Regions from separate parts of the Cupriavidus sp. JZ107 genome, predicted to be linked through region 1. Evidence: riboswitches for the same ligand, from Rfam matches in the RefSeq annotation. Region 1 holds a riboswitch; the other holds the start of a gene.

The links. Region 1 has a riboswitch for glycine ahead of gcvT (glycine cleavage system aminomethyltransferase GcvT). Riboswitches for the same ligand answer to the same signal wherever they lie in the genome.
Region 2: linked by a shared signal. The riboswitch ahead of M1D55_RS09435 (D-amino acid dehydrogenase) and the one ahead of gcvT (glycine cleavage system aminomethyltransferase GcvT) in region 1 are both predicted to bind glycine.

Annotation. Positions count from the first base shown of each region.
Region 1 covers NZ_CP096481.1:87,449-95,193, forward strand. Annotated here, with positions in the region: gene gcvP (aminomethyl-transferring glycine dehydrogenase) at 1-1,899, opposite strand, end outside; gene gcvH (glycine cleavage system protein GcvH) at 1,974-2,354, opposite strand; gene gcvT (glycine cleavage system aminomethyltransferase GcvT) at 2,460-3,587, opposite strand; glycine riboswitch at 3,686-3,833, opposite strand; glycine riboswitch at 3,855-3,951, opposite strand; gene M1D55_RS09935 (UvrD-helicase domain-containing protein) at 4,160-6,244, shown strand; gene M1D55_RS09940 (response regulator) at 6,385-7,143, shown strand; gene M1D55_RS09945 (ATP-binding protein) at 7,148-7,745, shown strand, end outside.
Region 2 covers NZ_CP096480.1:2,183,041-2,190,785, reverse strand. Annotated here, with positions in the region: gene M1D55_RS09445 (ATP-binding protein) at 1-893, shown strand, start outside; gene M1D55_RS09440 (SDR family NAD(P)-dependent oxidoreductase) at 1,029-1,823, shown strand; gene M1D55_RS09435 (D-amino acid dehydrogenase) at 2,300-3,637, opposite strand; glycine riboswitch at 3,694-3,810, opposite strand; gene M1D55_RS09430 (diguanylate cyclase domain-containing protein) at 3,942-4,928, opposite strand; gene fumC (class II fumarate hydratase) at 5,090-6,496, opposite strand; gene M1D55_RS09420 (diguanylate cyclase domain-containing protein) at 6,584-7,745, opposite strand, start outside.

The sequences.
Region 1 (7,745 bases):
CACGACCACCACCTGCATGCCGGCCATCTGCGCGGACGCCGGGTTGGTGCCGTGCGCCGACGACGGGATCAGGCAGATGTTGCGATGGCTCTCGCCGCGGCTCGCATGGTAGGCGTGGATGATCTGCAGGCCGGCGTATTCGCCTTGCGAGCCGGCGTTGGGCTGCAGGCTGACGGCGGCGTAGCCGGTGGCCGCGCACAGCATCGCCTCGAGCTGGGCGATCATCTCGCGGTAGCCGACGGTCTGGTCGTCCGGCGCGAACGGATGGATGCTCGAGAACTCGGGCCAGGTGACCGGGATCATCTCGCTGGTCGCGTTGAGCTTCATCGTGCAGGAGCCCAGCGGGATCATCGTGCGGTCGAGCGCCAGATCCTTGTCGGCCAGCATGCGCAGGTAGCGCAGCATCTCGTGCTCGGCATGGTGGGTGTTGAAGACCGGGTGCGTGAGGTAGGCGCTCTGGCGCGACAGCGCCGCCGGATAGCCATCATCGGCCGCGGCTTCCAGTGCGTCGAAGGCCGGCACCGGCTTGCCCTGCGCGAAGATCTCCCACAGCGCGACCACATCGTCGCGGCTGGTGGTCTCGTCCAGCGAGATGCCGACCTGCGTGGCGCCGGCGCGGCGCAGATTGATCTGGCGCGCGGCGGCCGCGGCGTGGATCGCCTCGGTGGCGGCACCAGTCTCGATCGTCAGCGTGTCGAAGAAGGTCTGGTTGGTGCGGGCGTAGCCCAGCGCCTGCAGGCCGCCGGCCAGCGTCGCGGTCAGCCGGTGCACGCGCTGCGCGATCCGCTTCAGGCCCTGCGGCCCGTGGTAGACCGCGTACATCGACGCCATGACCGCCAGCAGCACCTGCGCGGTACAGATGTTCGAGGTCGCCTTCTCGCGGCGGATATGCTGCTCACGCGTCTGCAGCGCCAGCCGGTAGGCCTTGTTGCCCTGCGCGTCGACGGTGACGCCGACCAGGCGGCCCGGCATCGAACGCTTGTAGGCGTCCTTGACGGCCATATAGCCGGCGTGCGGGCCGCCGAAGCCCAGCGGCACACCGAAGCGCTGCGAATTGCCGACCGCCACGTCCGCACCCCATTCGCCCGGCGCGGTGAGCAGCGTCAGCGCCAGCAGGTCGGCCGCGGCGACCACCAGGCCGCCGGCCGCGTGGACCGCATCGGCGATCGCGCGGTAGTCCGCCACGTCGCCGTTGACGCCCGGGAATTGCAGCAGCACGCCGAACGCGTGCGCCTGCGCCGCGTCGGCGGCGGGACCGACCTTGACCTCGATGCCGAGCGGCAGCGCGCGCGTGCGCACCACTTCGATCGTCTGCGGCAACACGTCGTCGGCCACGTAGAAGGTATTCGATGCGTGCTTGTTCACGCGCTGCAGCAGCGTCATCGCCTCGGCCGCGGCCGTGCCTTCGTCGAGCATCGACGCATTGGCGATATCGAGGCCCGTCAGGTCGGTGACCATCTGCTGGAAGTTCAGCATCGCCTCCAGGCGGCCCTGCGAGATCTCCGGCTGGTACGGCGTGTAGGCGGTGTACCAGGCCGGGTTTTCGAAGATGTTGCGCAGGATCACGCCCGGGGTCAGCGTGTTGTAGTAGCCCTGGCCGATGAAGCTCTTGAACACCTTGTTCTTGCCGGCGATGCCGCGCAGCTTGGCCAGCGCGGCTTCCTCGCTCAGCGGCTCGGTGAATTCGCCCAGCGGCATGCCGTCGCGGCGGCGGATCGCGGCCGGGATGATGGCGTCCATCAGCGCGGCGCGGCTGTCGTAGCCCAGCACCTTCAGCATGTGCTGCTGTTCGGCGGCGTCGGGACCGATATGGCGGTGGGAGAAGGCGTCGCGAGCTTCGAGTTCGGCCAGCGAAGGGCGAGCGGATTGAGCGGCGTTCATGGGCAGGGGAGCGTTCATGGCAAGTGACTCGGAGAGGCGGGCCGGGGCATGGTGGTCAGCCATGCATCGGCGCCGCGGGCGGGGCGCCGGGCTCAGGCGCCGACGCTGGCCTTGTAGGCGTCGGCCGTCATCAGGCCGTTGACGTCGTCGCCGTTGGCCGGCTTGATCTTGAACAGCCAGGCATCGAAGGCGTTGGCGTTGACGCTCTCGGGCGCGTCCTTGACGGCGTCGTTGACGGCGACCACTTCACCGGCCACCGGCGCGTAGATGTCCGACGCGGCCTTGACCGATTCGACGACCGCCAGCGCGTCGCCGGCGCCGACCGTCTTGCCGACCTCGGGCAGTTCCAGGAAGACGATGTCGCCGAGCGCATCCTGCGCGTGATCGGTGATGCCGATCGTCAGCGTGCCGTCGGTTTCGACGCGCACCCATTCGTGCGACTCGGTGTACTTCAGGTCAGCGGGGAAATTCATCGAGATTCTCCAATTTCAGATTCTTGTGTCGCGCCGCCGCGTGCCATCGGTGAAAGGGGCCGCGGGGCGCAGCGTGACCGGGTGGACGATGTCCGCAGTGAGCCGTCAGCTCACAAGTGCCTTGCCATTGCGCACAAACGGCAGTTTAACCACAGTCGCAGTCAGTTTGCGGTCGCGGATCAGCACCTGGACTTCGCTGCCGAGCGCCACATCCTTGGGCAGGCGCGCGAAGGCGATCGATTGGGACAGGGTCGGGCTGAAGGTGCCAGAGGTGATCTCGCCCTCGCCGGCGGCGGTCAGCACGGTCTGGTGCGCGCGCAGCACGCCGCCCTTGTCGCGCAGGATCAGGCCGGCAAACTGCTGGCGCTGGCCGTTGGCCACCAGCGCGGCCTTGCCGACGAAATCGCGCTCGCTTTGCAGGTCGACGGTCCAGGCCAGGCCGGCGTCGAGCGGCGAGGTGTGGATGTCCATGTCCTGGCCGTACAGGTTCATGCCGGCTTCGAGCCGCAGCGTGTCGCGCGCGCCGAGCCCGGCCGGACGCACGCCGGCGGCATGCAGCTTTTCCCAGACCGCGGCGACGTTGTCGGCCGGAACGACCAGCTCGAAGCCGTCCTCGCCGGTGTAGCCGGTGCGCGCCACCATGATTTCGCCGATCGCGGCATCCTCGACGACCATCGCATTGAACGGCTTGAGCGCCTCGCTGGGCTGGGTCGACGGGAAGGCCGCCCACACCTTGGCGCGCGCGTTCGGGCCCTGCACGGCGACGATGGCCAGCGGCGCGGCGTTATCGGAGGCGTTGTCGGTGCGACGGGGAGAAATGGTCACGCCGGCGCCGGTGTCGGCATTGCGCTGGCGGATCCAGTCGATATCGCCGGTCGCGGTGCTGGCGTTGACCACCAGGCGGAAGCGGTCCTCGGCGAAGAAATAGACGATCAGGTCGTCGATCACACCGCCATTCGGGTCGAGCATGCAGGAATACAGCGCCTTGCCCGGGGTTTGCAGCTTGTCGACGTTGTTGGCGAGCAGTCCGCGCAGGAAGGCGCGGGTATTGGGTCCGGCGAGGTCGACGACGCACATGTGCGAAACGTCGAACATGCCCGCATCGCTGCGCACCGCATGGTGTTCCTCGATCTGCGAGCCGTAGTTGACCGGCATGTCCCATCCGCCGAAATCGACCATGCGGGCGCCGAGGGCGCGGTGGATGGCGTTGAGCGGGGTGGCCTGGAGCGTCATGGATTCCTCGGAGCGTGGCATCGTTCGGTCCGGCGCGCGCGGCGCGCCAAACAAAAAAGGGTCATCCGTCGCACGGCTCGTTGGAACCGTCGCGACGGATGACCCCCTCTGTCCTCGATACCTGAGAGATTACGGACTGGTCCTGCGGTTCGCTTCGAACCCGCCGGCCCCGCCGTGCGCCCCTTCGGTGGACACGCTCATCATTCAATTGATGAATGGCGGGTGTCGCTCTCCAGAGTTCGGCATACATCGTGTGCATGCTGCATGCCGATCCGCCCGGTCCATGGTGCCTGAGAGTTTTCGGGTGATTCCCCTTCGGCGGCGCGAGTGAATGGTCTGTCGCGCGCTCTCCCGGACGGATGGCGCGACTCTAACCGCAGGCCTGCCGGCTGTCAACGCGAGAGCGGCGCGTTGCAGGCCACGGTTCTGGTGGCTCGGCCGGACCCGCCCCCGTGTTAACATCGCCCGCTTTGATCCATCCGCGACCCGTGCCCGAACGCGTCGCGCCTGCGGCCCGCCTCCCTCGCGGTGCGGTCCGACCTCCTGCCGTACCCGAACTCCGCCCCCGACCGATGACCCACGGACTGAACGCCGCCCAATCCGAAGCCGTCCGCTATCTGGACGGCCCCTGCCTGGTGCTCGCCGGCGCGGGTTCGGGCAAGACCCGGGTGATCACGCAGAAGATTGCGCATCTGATCGAGGACAAGGGGTTCGAGCCCCGCCACATCGCCGCGGTGACCTTCACCAACAAGGCCGCCAAGGAAATGCAGGAGCGGATCGCCAAGCTGATGGAGGGCAAGACCCGGGACGGCAAGCGCATCCCGCTGCGCCAGCTGACCGTCTGTACTTTCCACTCGCTGGGCGTGCAGATCCTGCGTGCCGAGGCCGAGCACCTGGGCCTGAAGCCGCAGTTCTCGATCATGGACGCCGACGATTGCTTCGGCCTGATCCAGGAGCAGCTGGCGACCACCGACAAGAAGCTGATCCGCAGCGTGCAGAGCACGATCTCGCTGTGGAAGAACGGCATGGTCGATCCCGAGACCGCGATCGCCGAGGCCGCCGACGCCGACCAGCACCAGGCCGCGCTGATCTACCGCAACTACGTCGCCACGCTGGCGGCGTACCAGGCGGTCGACTTCGACGACCTGATCCGGCTGCCGGCCGAGTTGTTCGCACGCGACGAAACCGTGCGGCTCAAGTGGCAGAACCGGCTGCGCTACTTCCTGGTCGACGAATACCAGGACACCAACGCCTGCCAGTACCAGCTGCTGAAGCTGCTGGCCGGCGGCTCGCATCTGCGCGCGCCCGCCTTCACCGCGGTCGGCGACGACGACCAGGCGATCTACGGCTGGCGCGGCGCCACGCTGGACAATCTGCGCCTGCTGCAGACCGATTTCCCGAACCTGAAGGTCATCAAGCTCGAGCAGAACTATCGCTCCACGGTGCGCATCCTGCAGGCCGCCAATGCGGTGATCGCCAACAACCCCAAGCTGTTCGACAAGACGCTGTGGAGCGAGCACGGCATGGGGGACCCGATCACCGTGACGCCGATGAACGACGAGGAGCACGAGGCCGAGTCGGTGGTGTTCAAGCTGTCGGCGCACAAGTTCGAGCGGCGCGCGCAGTTCCGCGACTACGCGATCCTCTATCGCGGCAACCACCAGGCGCGGCTGTTCGAGCAGATCCTGCGCCGCGAGCGCATCCCGTATGTGCTGTCCGGCGGGCAGAGCTTCTTCGACAAGGCCGAGATCAAGGACATCTGTGCCTATCTGCGGCTGATCGCCAATCCCGACGACGATCCGGCCTTTATCCGCGCGGTCACCACGCCGCGGCGCGGGGTCGGCAATACCACGCTGGAGGTGCTGGGCACCTTCGCCGGGCAGGCCAAGGTGTCGCTGTTCGAGGCGGCGATGATGGGCGGCATCGAAGGCAAGCTGCAGCCGCGCCAGCTGGAGCCGCTGCGCACCTTCTGCGAGGCGATGGTGCGGCTGGCCGACCGTGCCGCGCGCGATCCGGCCACCGAGGTGCTCGACGATCTGATGGAAGGCATCCACTACGAAGCCTATCTGTACGACACCTTCGACGAGCGCCAGGCCCAGGCCAAATGGACCAATACGCTGGAATTCCTCGACTGGCTCAAGCGCAAGGGCACCAAGCCGGAGGCCGCGGACGGCGAGGCGACCGGCTTCGACACCGCCGACGGCTTCGGCGACGAAGGCAAGAACCTGCTGGAGTTGACGCAGACGGTCGCGCTGATGAGCATGCTCGAGGGCCGCGAGGAGGATCCGGATGCGGTGCGGCTGTCGACGCTGCATGCGTCCAAGGGCCTCGAATATCCGCACGTGTTCCTGGTCGGCGTGGAGGAGGGCATCCTGCCGCATTGCCGCGAGGACGAGGACCTGAGCGACGAGAAGATCGAGGAGGAGCGGCGCCTGATGTACGTCGGCATCACGCGCGCGCAGCGCAGCCTGCATATCAGCTGGTGCAAGAAGCGCAAGCGCGCGCGCGACACCTACTCGTGCCAGCCGTCGCGCTTCATCGGCGAGATGAAGCTCGAGGAAGCCCCGGCACCGAAGGACGAGACGCCGGCGATGAGCCCGAAGGACCGGCTGGCGGGACTGAAGGCGCTGCTCGGCACCAAGGCCGCGGCCGGCTGAAGCGCAGCGCCGGGTACGCGCGGCCTTTCGTATCAGCGCCGATACAAAGCGGCCAAGGGCCTGCAACATCGGGCTGCTACAGTGCCGGATCGCCGAGGCCGCTCGGCGCCGCGGCACACCGCTTCTTCCCTTCCTCCTCGATGGACCTGAGTCTTCCCGATGCCGCGCCCGCGGCAATCCGCCTGCTGATCGTCGATGACGACGCGCAAATCCGCACGATGCTTGCCGACTACCTGTCGACCTTCGGCATCGCTGCGGACGGCGTCGAAGGCGGCGCCGCCATGCGGGCCGCGCTGGCCGCCCAAGCCTACGACCTGGTGATCCTCGACCTGTCGCTGCCGGGCGAGAACGGCCTGGCGCTGTGCCGCGAACTGCGGGAGCAGGGCGATCTGCCGGTGATCATGCTGACCGCGCGGGCGGAGCTGGCCGATCGCGTGGTCGGCCTGGAGGTGGGGGCCGACGACTACGTCACCAAGCCCTTCGAAATGCGTGAATTGGTCGCCCGCATCCATACGGTGCTGCGGCGCAGCCGCGGCGGCGAGCGCGGCATGCGGGCCGGCCCTTGTGCGGCAGCTCGCGCCCGGGTCGAACTGCGCTTCGGCGACTGGCGCCTGCATACGGTGCTGCGCCAGCTGGTCGACCGCGACGATACCGTGGTGCCGCTGTCGAACGCGGAATTCCGGCTGCTGCTGGCCTTTCTTGACCATCCGCAGCAGATCCTCGATCGCGAACGGCTGATCCAGTTGGCGCGCGGCCGCGAACTGGATCTGTTCGATCGCAGCATCGACCTGCTGGTGTCGCGGCTGCGGCAGAAGCTGCGCGAGGACCCGCGCGAGCCCGGCCTGATCCGCACGGTTCGCGGCGAGGGCTACGTCTTTACCGCCAGCGTGCAGGGCTGAGCCTGTGGCGGCGCGTCGCTTCGACACGATGTTCGTGCGCCTGTTCGTCGCGATGGCGGCGATCATGGTTGCGGTGCATATCCTCGGCGTGACCGTGGTGGAGAGCGTGTTTCCGCGGCACGGTCCCCGGCACGGCAGCCACGCCGTCGGTGGTACCGCCGACCGGCCCGCCGCACCGGCGCACGAGGGCCAGCGTCCGCCGCCGGGCCCACCGCGTCCCCCAGGCCCGCCCGGTCCGGGCAGGCCACCGCCATTCGGCATGCTGTTCCAGTTCGCCGCGATCGTGGCCGCCTCCTGGGTGGGTGCGCGCGTGCTGGCGCGCCCGGTGCAGCAGCTCGCGCGCGGCGCCGGCAGGCTGACCCAGGACGTCCACGCGCCACCGCTCGACGAACAGGGCGGACCGAACGAGGCGCGCGAGGCCGCGCGCGCCTTCAATCGCATGCAGCAACGGATCCAGACCCAGCTGGCGCAGCAGGCTCGCTTCCTGGCCGCGGTCTCGCACGATCTGCGCACGCCGCTGACCCGGATGGCCTTGCGCATCGAGCGGCTAGACGATGCCGACACGAGCCGGCGGTTGCGTCAGGACCTCGCCGAGATGAACG
Region 2 (7,745 bases), on a different replicon from region 1:
TGCGCGAGATCGCGCGGCAGGTCGGCAAACGCGATGCCAACGCGCTGTCGCCGCTGGCGGTCGCCGAGATGCCGGCCGAGATCGCGCCGCTGACCGAGGCGCTGAACCTGCTGCTGGCGCGGCTGTCCGACGCGATCGACACGCAGCGCGCGTTCATCGCCGATGCCGCGCACGCGCTGCGCACGCCGCTGACGGCGCTGCAGCTGCAGGCGCAGCTGGTCGAACGTGCCGACAGCGAGCCGGCGCGCCGCGAGGCAGTGGGCAATCTGCGCGACGGCCTCGAGCGGCTGACGCATCTGGTGACGCAGTTATTGACGCTGGCGCGTCACGAGCCGGGCGCGGCCGTCGCGGGCCAGCAGCCGGTCGCCTTGCGCGAACTGGCCGCGGCCGTGGTCGGCGAGATGACGCAGGCCGCGCTGGACCGGAATATCGACCTGGGGCTCGACGCCAGCGGCGACGGCGACGGCGACGATGGTGGCAATCGTCGCCAGGCTGGCGATGCTGGCGCTGGAGACGCGGCCGGGCTGACCGTGCAGGGCGATGCCGACGCGCTGCGCATCCTGCTGACCAATCTGATCGACAACGCGCTGCGTTATGTGCCGGCCGGCGGCAAGGTCGACGTGCGCGTGCAGCGCGGCGACGCGGGCCGGGTCGCGCTGATCGTCGCCGACAACGGTCCCGGCATCCCGCCCGAACAGCGCGCCCGCGTGCTGGACCGCTTCTATCGCTTGCCCGATGCGCCGAGCGGCGGCAGCGGCCTGGGCCTGGCCATCGTCGACGAGATCGCCCAGGTGCATCGCGCCACGCTGTCGCTCGAGGATAACGAGCCGGGGCTGCGCGTGCGGGTGGTGTTTCCCGAGGCCGCCAACGCGTCAGGCACGGGCCGCGATTAGGCCGCTGCCTTCACGCGCCGCCACGTTCTTGTCGAAAAGCGTACCCGTTTCTGCGTACTCGCTTGACCGACCCTTTCGGACTTTCCGAACCTTTGCGTCCTCTTCGCTGATCTCACCCCGCTTCAGGAGGTACCCATGCAAATCGATCTCACCGGCAAGACCGCGCTGGTCACCGCCTCGACCGCCGGCATCGGGCTGGCCATCGCCATCGGGCTGGCGCGCAGCGGCGCGGCGGTCATCGTCAATGGCCGCAAGCAGGACACCGTCGAAGGCGCCATCGCGGACGTGGTGCGCGAGGTGCCGGGCGCCACGGTGCGCGGCGTCGCGGCCGACGTGGGCAGCGCCCACGGGTGCGATGCGATCGTGGCCGCGGAGCCGGCGGTCGACATTCTGGTCAACAACGCCGGCATCTACGGTCCGCGCGATTTCTACGAACTGAGCGACGAGGACTGGGCCCGCATCTTCGATGTCAACGTGATGTCCGGCGTGCGGCTGGCGCGGGCGTATACGGCCGCGATGGCGGCCAACGGCTGGGGCCGCGTGGTCTTCATCTCGTCGGAGTCGGCGCTGAACACGCCGGAGGACATGATCCACTACGGCTTCTCGAAGACCGCGCAGCTGGCGGTGTCGCGCGGCCTCGCCAAACGGCTGACCGGTACCGGCGTCACGGTCAACGCGGTATTGCCAGGGCCAACGCTGTCCGACGGCTTGCGCGAGATGCTGCGCGAGGATGCCGACAAGGCAGGGCTGTCGATCGAGGAAGCGGCCGCCGAGTTCGTCAAGGCGCATCGGCCCAGCTCGATCCTTCAGCGCGCGGCCACGGTGGAGGAAGTCGCCAACATGGTGGTCTATGTCTGTTCGCCGCAGGCATCGGCGACGACCGGCGCCGCGTTGCGCGTCGACGGCGGTGTGGTCGATACCATCGCTTGATGCCGGGGCGCGAGCGGGCGGCATCCGCGCGGCGATGGCGAGACGTCGAGACATCGGAGAGCCTTGATTCGACTGATGTTGTGTACGCAGAAACGGGTACGCACGGCACGCCACGCGGCATCGGACGGAGTTCGCACGACGCAGAAACGGGTACGGTGCGGCCCCGCATTCGCACGTGGCGGTGCGGATGGCCCGCCCGATTCATGCCGTGCCCGGGCCTGGCTTTGGCCCGCAAGGTGCACTGTGTGCCGGCAATGAGGCTGGCAGTAGGGCTGGCCATGAGGCTGTCGATGCGGCGGCCAATGCCGCCGCCACCGCGGCCCGCAGAAACGGGTACGCTTGCCGAGCGCAGTGCGCAGAAACGGGTACGCTTCGGCGCCCATGCATGCGCGGCAGCGATGAAACGAAAACACCGGCGCGCATGTCGAGGCCATGCCGCGCCGGTGTCGTTGTTTCAGACCTGAATCAGACGCGCCTCAAACTTCGGCCGCCTCCGTTGCGGCGGCGCGCGTGGCAGCCACCGGCGCGACTGGCCGCGCGAGCCGCCGCGCCGGCGGCAGTGGACCGCAGAAGCCAAAGTCGACCTCCGGCACGCGGCCGCTGATCAGTTCGGCGATCGCGCGTCCCGAGCCGCAGCCGTGCGTCCAGCCCAGCGTGCCATGGCCGGTGTTCAGGTACAGCCCCTGCACCGCGCTTGCGCCGATATACGGCACGTTGCCCGGCGTCGCGGGACGCAGGCCGGTCCAGTAGCGCGCCAGTTCGGGCCGGCTGACACCGGGGAAGATCTCCAGCGTGCGCCGCACGATGGCCTCGCAGCGCACCGGGTTCAGCTCCATCGAATAGCCGTTGAGCTCGGCGGTGCCGGCGATGCGCAGCCGGTCGCCCAGCCGCGAGAACACCAGCTTGTACTCGTCGTCGGTCAGGCTGACGCTCGGCGCGCGCTCGGGGTCGAGCACCGGCAGCGTGGCCGAATAACCCTTGGCCGGATAGATGTCGAGCTTGACGCCCAGCGGACGCGCCAGCATCGGGCTGAAGCTGCCGAGCGCGAGCACGTAGGCGTCGGCCTGCTCGACCGTGTACGCGCCGGTCTCGTCGGCGATCTCGACCCCACGCATGCGGCCGCCTTCGGCCAGCAGCCGCTGCACGCGCACGCCATAGCGGAAGCGCACGCCGCGCGCCTCGCACAGCGCGGCCAGTCCGGTGGTGAAGCGATGCACGTCGCCGGACTCGTCCTCGCTGGTGTAGGTGGCGCCCGCCAGCCGCGGCGCGATCGACGCCAACGCGGGTTCCAGCTTCACCACTTCGTCGGGACCGATCACGCGGCGCTCGCAGCCGAGCTCGCGCATGATGCGCGCCGGCTCGATTGCCGCGTCGAATTCCTTCTGGCTGGTATAGAAGTGCAGGATGCCCCGGGCCAGGTGGTCGTACTCGATGCCGGTCTCGGCGCGCAGCGCCTGCAGGCTGGCGCGGCTGTAGGTGCCGAGATTGAGCAGCTGGATCATGTTGCGGGTGGAACGCCGGGCCGGACATTCGCGCAGGAATTTCAGGCCCCACGACCATTGCGCCGGGTCGGCGCGCAGGCGGAACAGCAGCGGCGCGTCCTCGCGTCCCAGCCAGCTGAGCAGCTTCAGCGGCGCCGACGGGTTGGCCCAGGGCTCGGCATGGCTGACCGAGATCTGGCCGCCATTGCCGAAGCTGGTTTCGCGTGCCGCGCCGGCATTGCGCTCGAGCACCACGACCTCGTGGCCGGCCTTGGACAGATACCACGCCGAGGCCACGCCGATCACGCCGGCCCCCATCACGATGACTTTCATTTCAGGCTCCAGGATGCAAAAAGGGGCAGCCGGCCGGCATCGTCGATGCCAACCCGGCTGCCCCCACTGTCCTTTTGCCTGAGAGATTCACCGCGTCCGCCCCGGACCCGGCTTGCCCCTTCGGCGGCCGTCATCGTCAAATCATGATGGCGGCGCTCTCCAGTTCGTTGTCGTCTCCAGTCTTCGGTACCTGAGCGTTTCGGGGGTACGCCTTCGGCAGCGCTGCCGCCGCGCTGTCGCGGCAGGCTCGCTTTCTCCTGGATGGGCGGACAGTAACACGGCGCGGCGGCGGCCGCAACGCGAGTTACTGACGCCCGGCGGGCGGCGTCCCCGCCTTGCGGGCCTGCTTGTTGGCGTACATCGCCTGATCGGCCTGCGCCAGCAGATCGGCGATGCCCGCATGGCGGGCGGGATCGAACGCGACCGCGCCGGCGCTGAAGTCGAGCCGATAGCCGCGCTGGCTCTGCGCGTTGTGTGCCTCCACGCCTTGCCGCAGCCGGGCCAGCATCGCGTCGCACTGGTCGGCACAGGCGTCGACCAGCAGCACGACGAACTCGTCGCCGCCGAGCCGTCCGATCAGGTCGGACTGCCGGAACGCCTGGCGCAATTGATCTGCGAAGGCGGCCAGCGCCAGATCGCCCTCCGCGTGGCCGAAGCGGTCGTTGATGGCCTTGAAGCCATCCATGTCGAAGAACAGCAGCGTGGCCGGCATCCGCTGGCGCTGGCAGACCGCCAGCGCATGCTGCGCCAGCGCCGAGAAGCCGCGCCGGTTCGACAGCATCGTCAGGTCATCCATCGACGCCAGTTGCGCCGACTCCAGCTCCTGCTCGGCCAGGCGCCCCAGATCGTGCAGCAGCGCCTGGTCGTCCTTGTCGAACTCGCGCGGCGCGGTGTCGATCAGGCACAGCGTGCCGACCTTGGCGCCGCCGCGTACCGCGAGCGGGCAGCCGGCATAGAAGCGCACGCCGGGCGCGCCCGTGACCAGCGGGTTGTCGTGAAAGCGCTGGTCCTGCAGCGCATCGGGCACGATCAGCAGATCGTCGCGCAGGATCGCGTGGCCGCAGAATGATTGCTCGCGCGGCGTTTCGCGTACGGCCAGGCCGAATGAGGACTTGAACCATTGCCGCCTGGCGTCGACCAGGCTGACCAGCGCGATCGGCACGTCGAACAGCCGCGTGGCCAGGCGTGTCAGCCGGTCGAAGCGCTCTTCGGCGGCGGTGTCGAGGAGGTTCAGCGAATACAGCGCGTCGAGGCGCCGCGGGTCATCGGCGGGAATGGGAGCAGGAATCATCTCGTCAATGCGATCGTTGTTACCCCGATCGTCGTCGGCCCGTCTGGAGCGGGTTTGTCGCCGGCCGCCGCGGTGCCGCGGGGCCGGTCGATGGGTCGTTCAATGTGTGGGCGGCCGCATGCGCCGTCGTGGACGTGGCCGCCAGCACCGGTGCGCTGACGCTACACCTCGCGCGTCATCCCCTTCAGATCGATCCATTGTTCGAACTGCTCGGCGGTGACATGGCCCGAGGCGATTGCCGCCTCGCGCAGCGACAGGTTGCGGGCCACGGCCAGCTTGGCGATCTCGGCGGCCTTGTCGTAGCCGATATGCGGGTTCAGCGCGGTGACCGGCATCAGCGATCGCTCGAGCAGCTCGGCGATGCGCGCCCGGTCGGCTTCGACGCCGGCCACCATGTGTTCGGCGAAGCTGGCCGCCGCGTCGGCCAGCAGTGTAACCGACTGCAGCAGGCTGTAAACGATGACCGGCTTGTAGGCGTTCAGCTCCAGCGTGCCGAGGCCGTTGGCCAGCGTGATCGTGGTGTGGTTGCCGATCACGCGGCAGCAGACCATCGCCAGCGCCTCGGCCTGGGTCGGGTTGACCTTGCCCGGCATGATCGACGAGCCCGGCTCGTTGGCCGGCAGCTGCAGTTCGGCAAAGCCCGCGCGCGGGCCGGAACCGAGCAGCATGAAATCGCGCGCGATCTTCAGGAAGGAGGAGGCCGTGGTGTTCAGCGCGCCGGACAGATCGGCGAGCGCGTCGTGCGCGGCCTGCAGCGCGTAGCGGTTGGCCGCCGGTTCGAACGGCAGGCCCGTGTAGTCGGCCAGCGCGCGCGCGAAGGCGGCGGCAAAGCCGGCGGGCGCATTCAGGCCGGTGCCGACCGCGGTGCCGCCCTGGGGCACCGGCATCGCGCGCAGCACGGCCTGGTGCAGCCGCGCCTGCGCATCGGCGACCTGCGCCTGGTAACCGGAGAACTCCTGGCCCAGCGTCAGCGGCACCGCATCCTGCAGATGGGTGCGGCCGACCTTGACGATGTCGGCGAAGGCCTCGACCTTGCTGCCCAGCGTCTTCTGCAACGTCTCCAGCGCCGGCAGCAGCTGGCGCTGCACCGCGCGCGCGGCGGCGATATGCATCGCGGTCGGGAAGCTGTCGTTGGACGACTGGCTCGCGTTGACGTGGTCGTTGGGATGAACCGGACGCTTGCTGCCGACCTCGCCGCCGAGCAGCTGGATCGCACGATTGGCGATCACCTCGTTCAGGTTCATGTTGGTCTGCGTGCCCGAGCCGGTCTGCCAGACCGACAGCGGAAACTCGTCGGGCCACTGGCCGGCGATGATCTCCTCGGCGGCCTGTTCGATCGCCTGCGCCAGCCCCGCGTCGAGCACGTTCAGCTCGCGGTTCGCACGCGCCGCGCACAGCTTCAGGATCGCAAACGCCTCGATCAGCGCGGGCGGCATCTTCTCGTTGCCGATGCGGAAGTTCTGGCGTGAGCGCTCGGTCTGCGCGCCCCACAGGTGGTCGGCGGGGACGGGTACCTGGCCCAGGCTGTCCTGTTCGATGCGGGTCGCTGGGGGCTGCTGGTCTGACATGACTGGCTCCTGTGAACGAACGATGCGGATCGGCCTTCTAGGATACGCCGCCGGGACTGCCGACGCCGCGCCGGCGCGCAAGCCGGCCTACGGGCGCGCCTCCCGCGATCGGTTCGCCAGCTCGGGCGGGCCGATCTCGAAGCGGCCGCGTCCGGCGTCCTTGGCGCGGTACAGCAGCGCATCGGCCTCCTTGGCCAGCTGCTGCCATGTCATCGGCGCGCCCTGGTACAGCGCGATGCCGATGCTGACATTGACGTCGACGAAGGCGCCCTCGATGAAGAAGCGGCGGCCCACCGCATGCAGGATCGCGCCGGCGACGCGCACCGCGACATCGGGCCGGTCGATGTCCTCCATCACGATGGCGAACTCGTCGCCGCCCAGCCGCGCCACCGCATCGCGCTCGCGCACGCAGCGCTGCACGCGCTTGGCAAAGCTCTGCAGCAACTGGTCGCCGGCCGCGTGGCCATAGTGGTCGTTGACCGCCTTGAAGCGGTCCATGTCCAGATACAGCAGCGCCATCAGCCGGTCCTGCGAGCGGCTGCGCGCCATCGCCTCGGCCAGCCGCGTCTCGAACGCGCTGCGGTTCAGCAGCTGCGTCAGGTGGTCCAGGCGCGAGATCTGCGCGAGCCGCAGCGTCTCGAGCTTGCGCGCGGTGATGTCCTGCACATGGACATGCACGCCCTCGACGCGGCTGCCATCGGCGCTCCACTCGGGCCGGAAATTGGTTTCGGTGCAGTGGTAGTCGGGATCGTGGAACTCGGTCTCGAAGGTGACCGCGGCGCCGGCCAGCGCCTGCTGCAGATACGGCTGGATGCGGGCGTAGCGCGCCTCGCCCAGCAGTTCGCGCAGCGTCATGCCGCGCAGCTGGTCGAGCGGAATGCCGAAGGTGCGCTCGTAGGCGAGGTTGTTGAAGACGTAGCGCTCGTCGGTGTCGATGAACGCCAGCAGCGACGGCAGCGTGTCGGTGACCGCGCGCAGACGCGTTTCGCTGCGGTGCAGCTGTTCGCGGCGCTCGCGCACGTCGCGCATCAGCCGGGCGAACGCGCGCGCCAGCACGCCGATCTCGTCATGGCGATGGGTCGACAGCCGCTCGTAGGCCGACAGGTCGCGCGCGCTGTCGCGCACCACGCGCCGCAGCTGCGCCAGCGGCGCGAACATCCAGTGCACCGCGAACCAGTTCAGCACCGCCGCCAATCCCACCGCGACCGCCGACCACAACAGGAAGCGCTGCTGCATCGCGTGCAGCGGC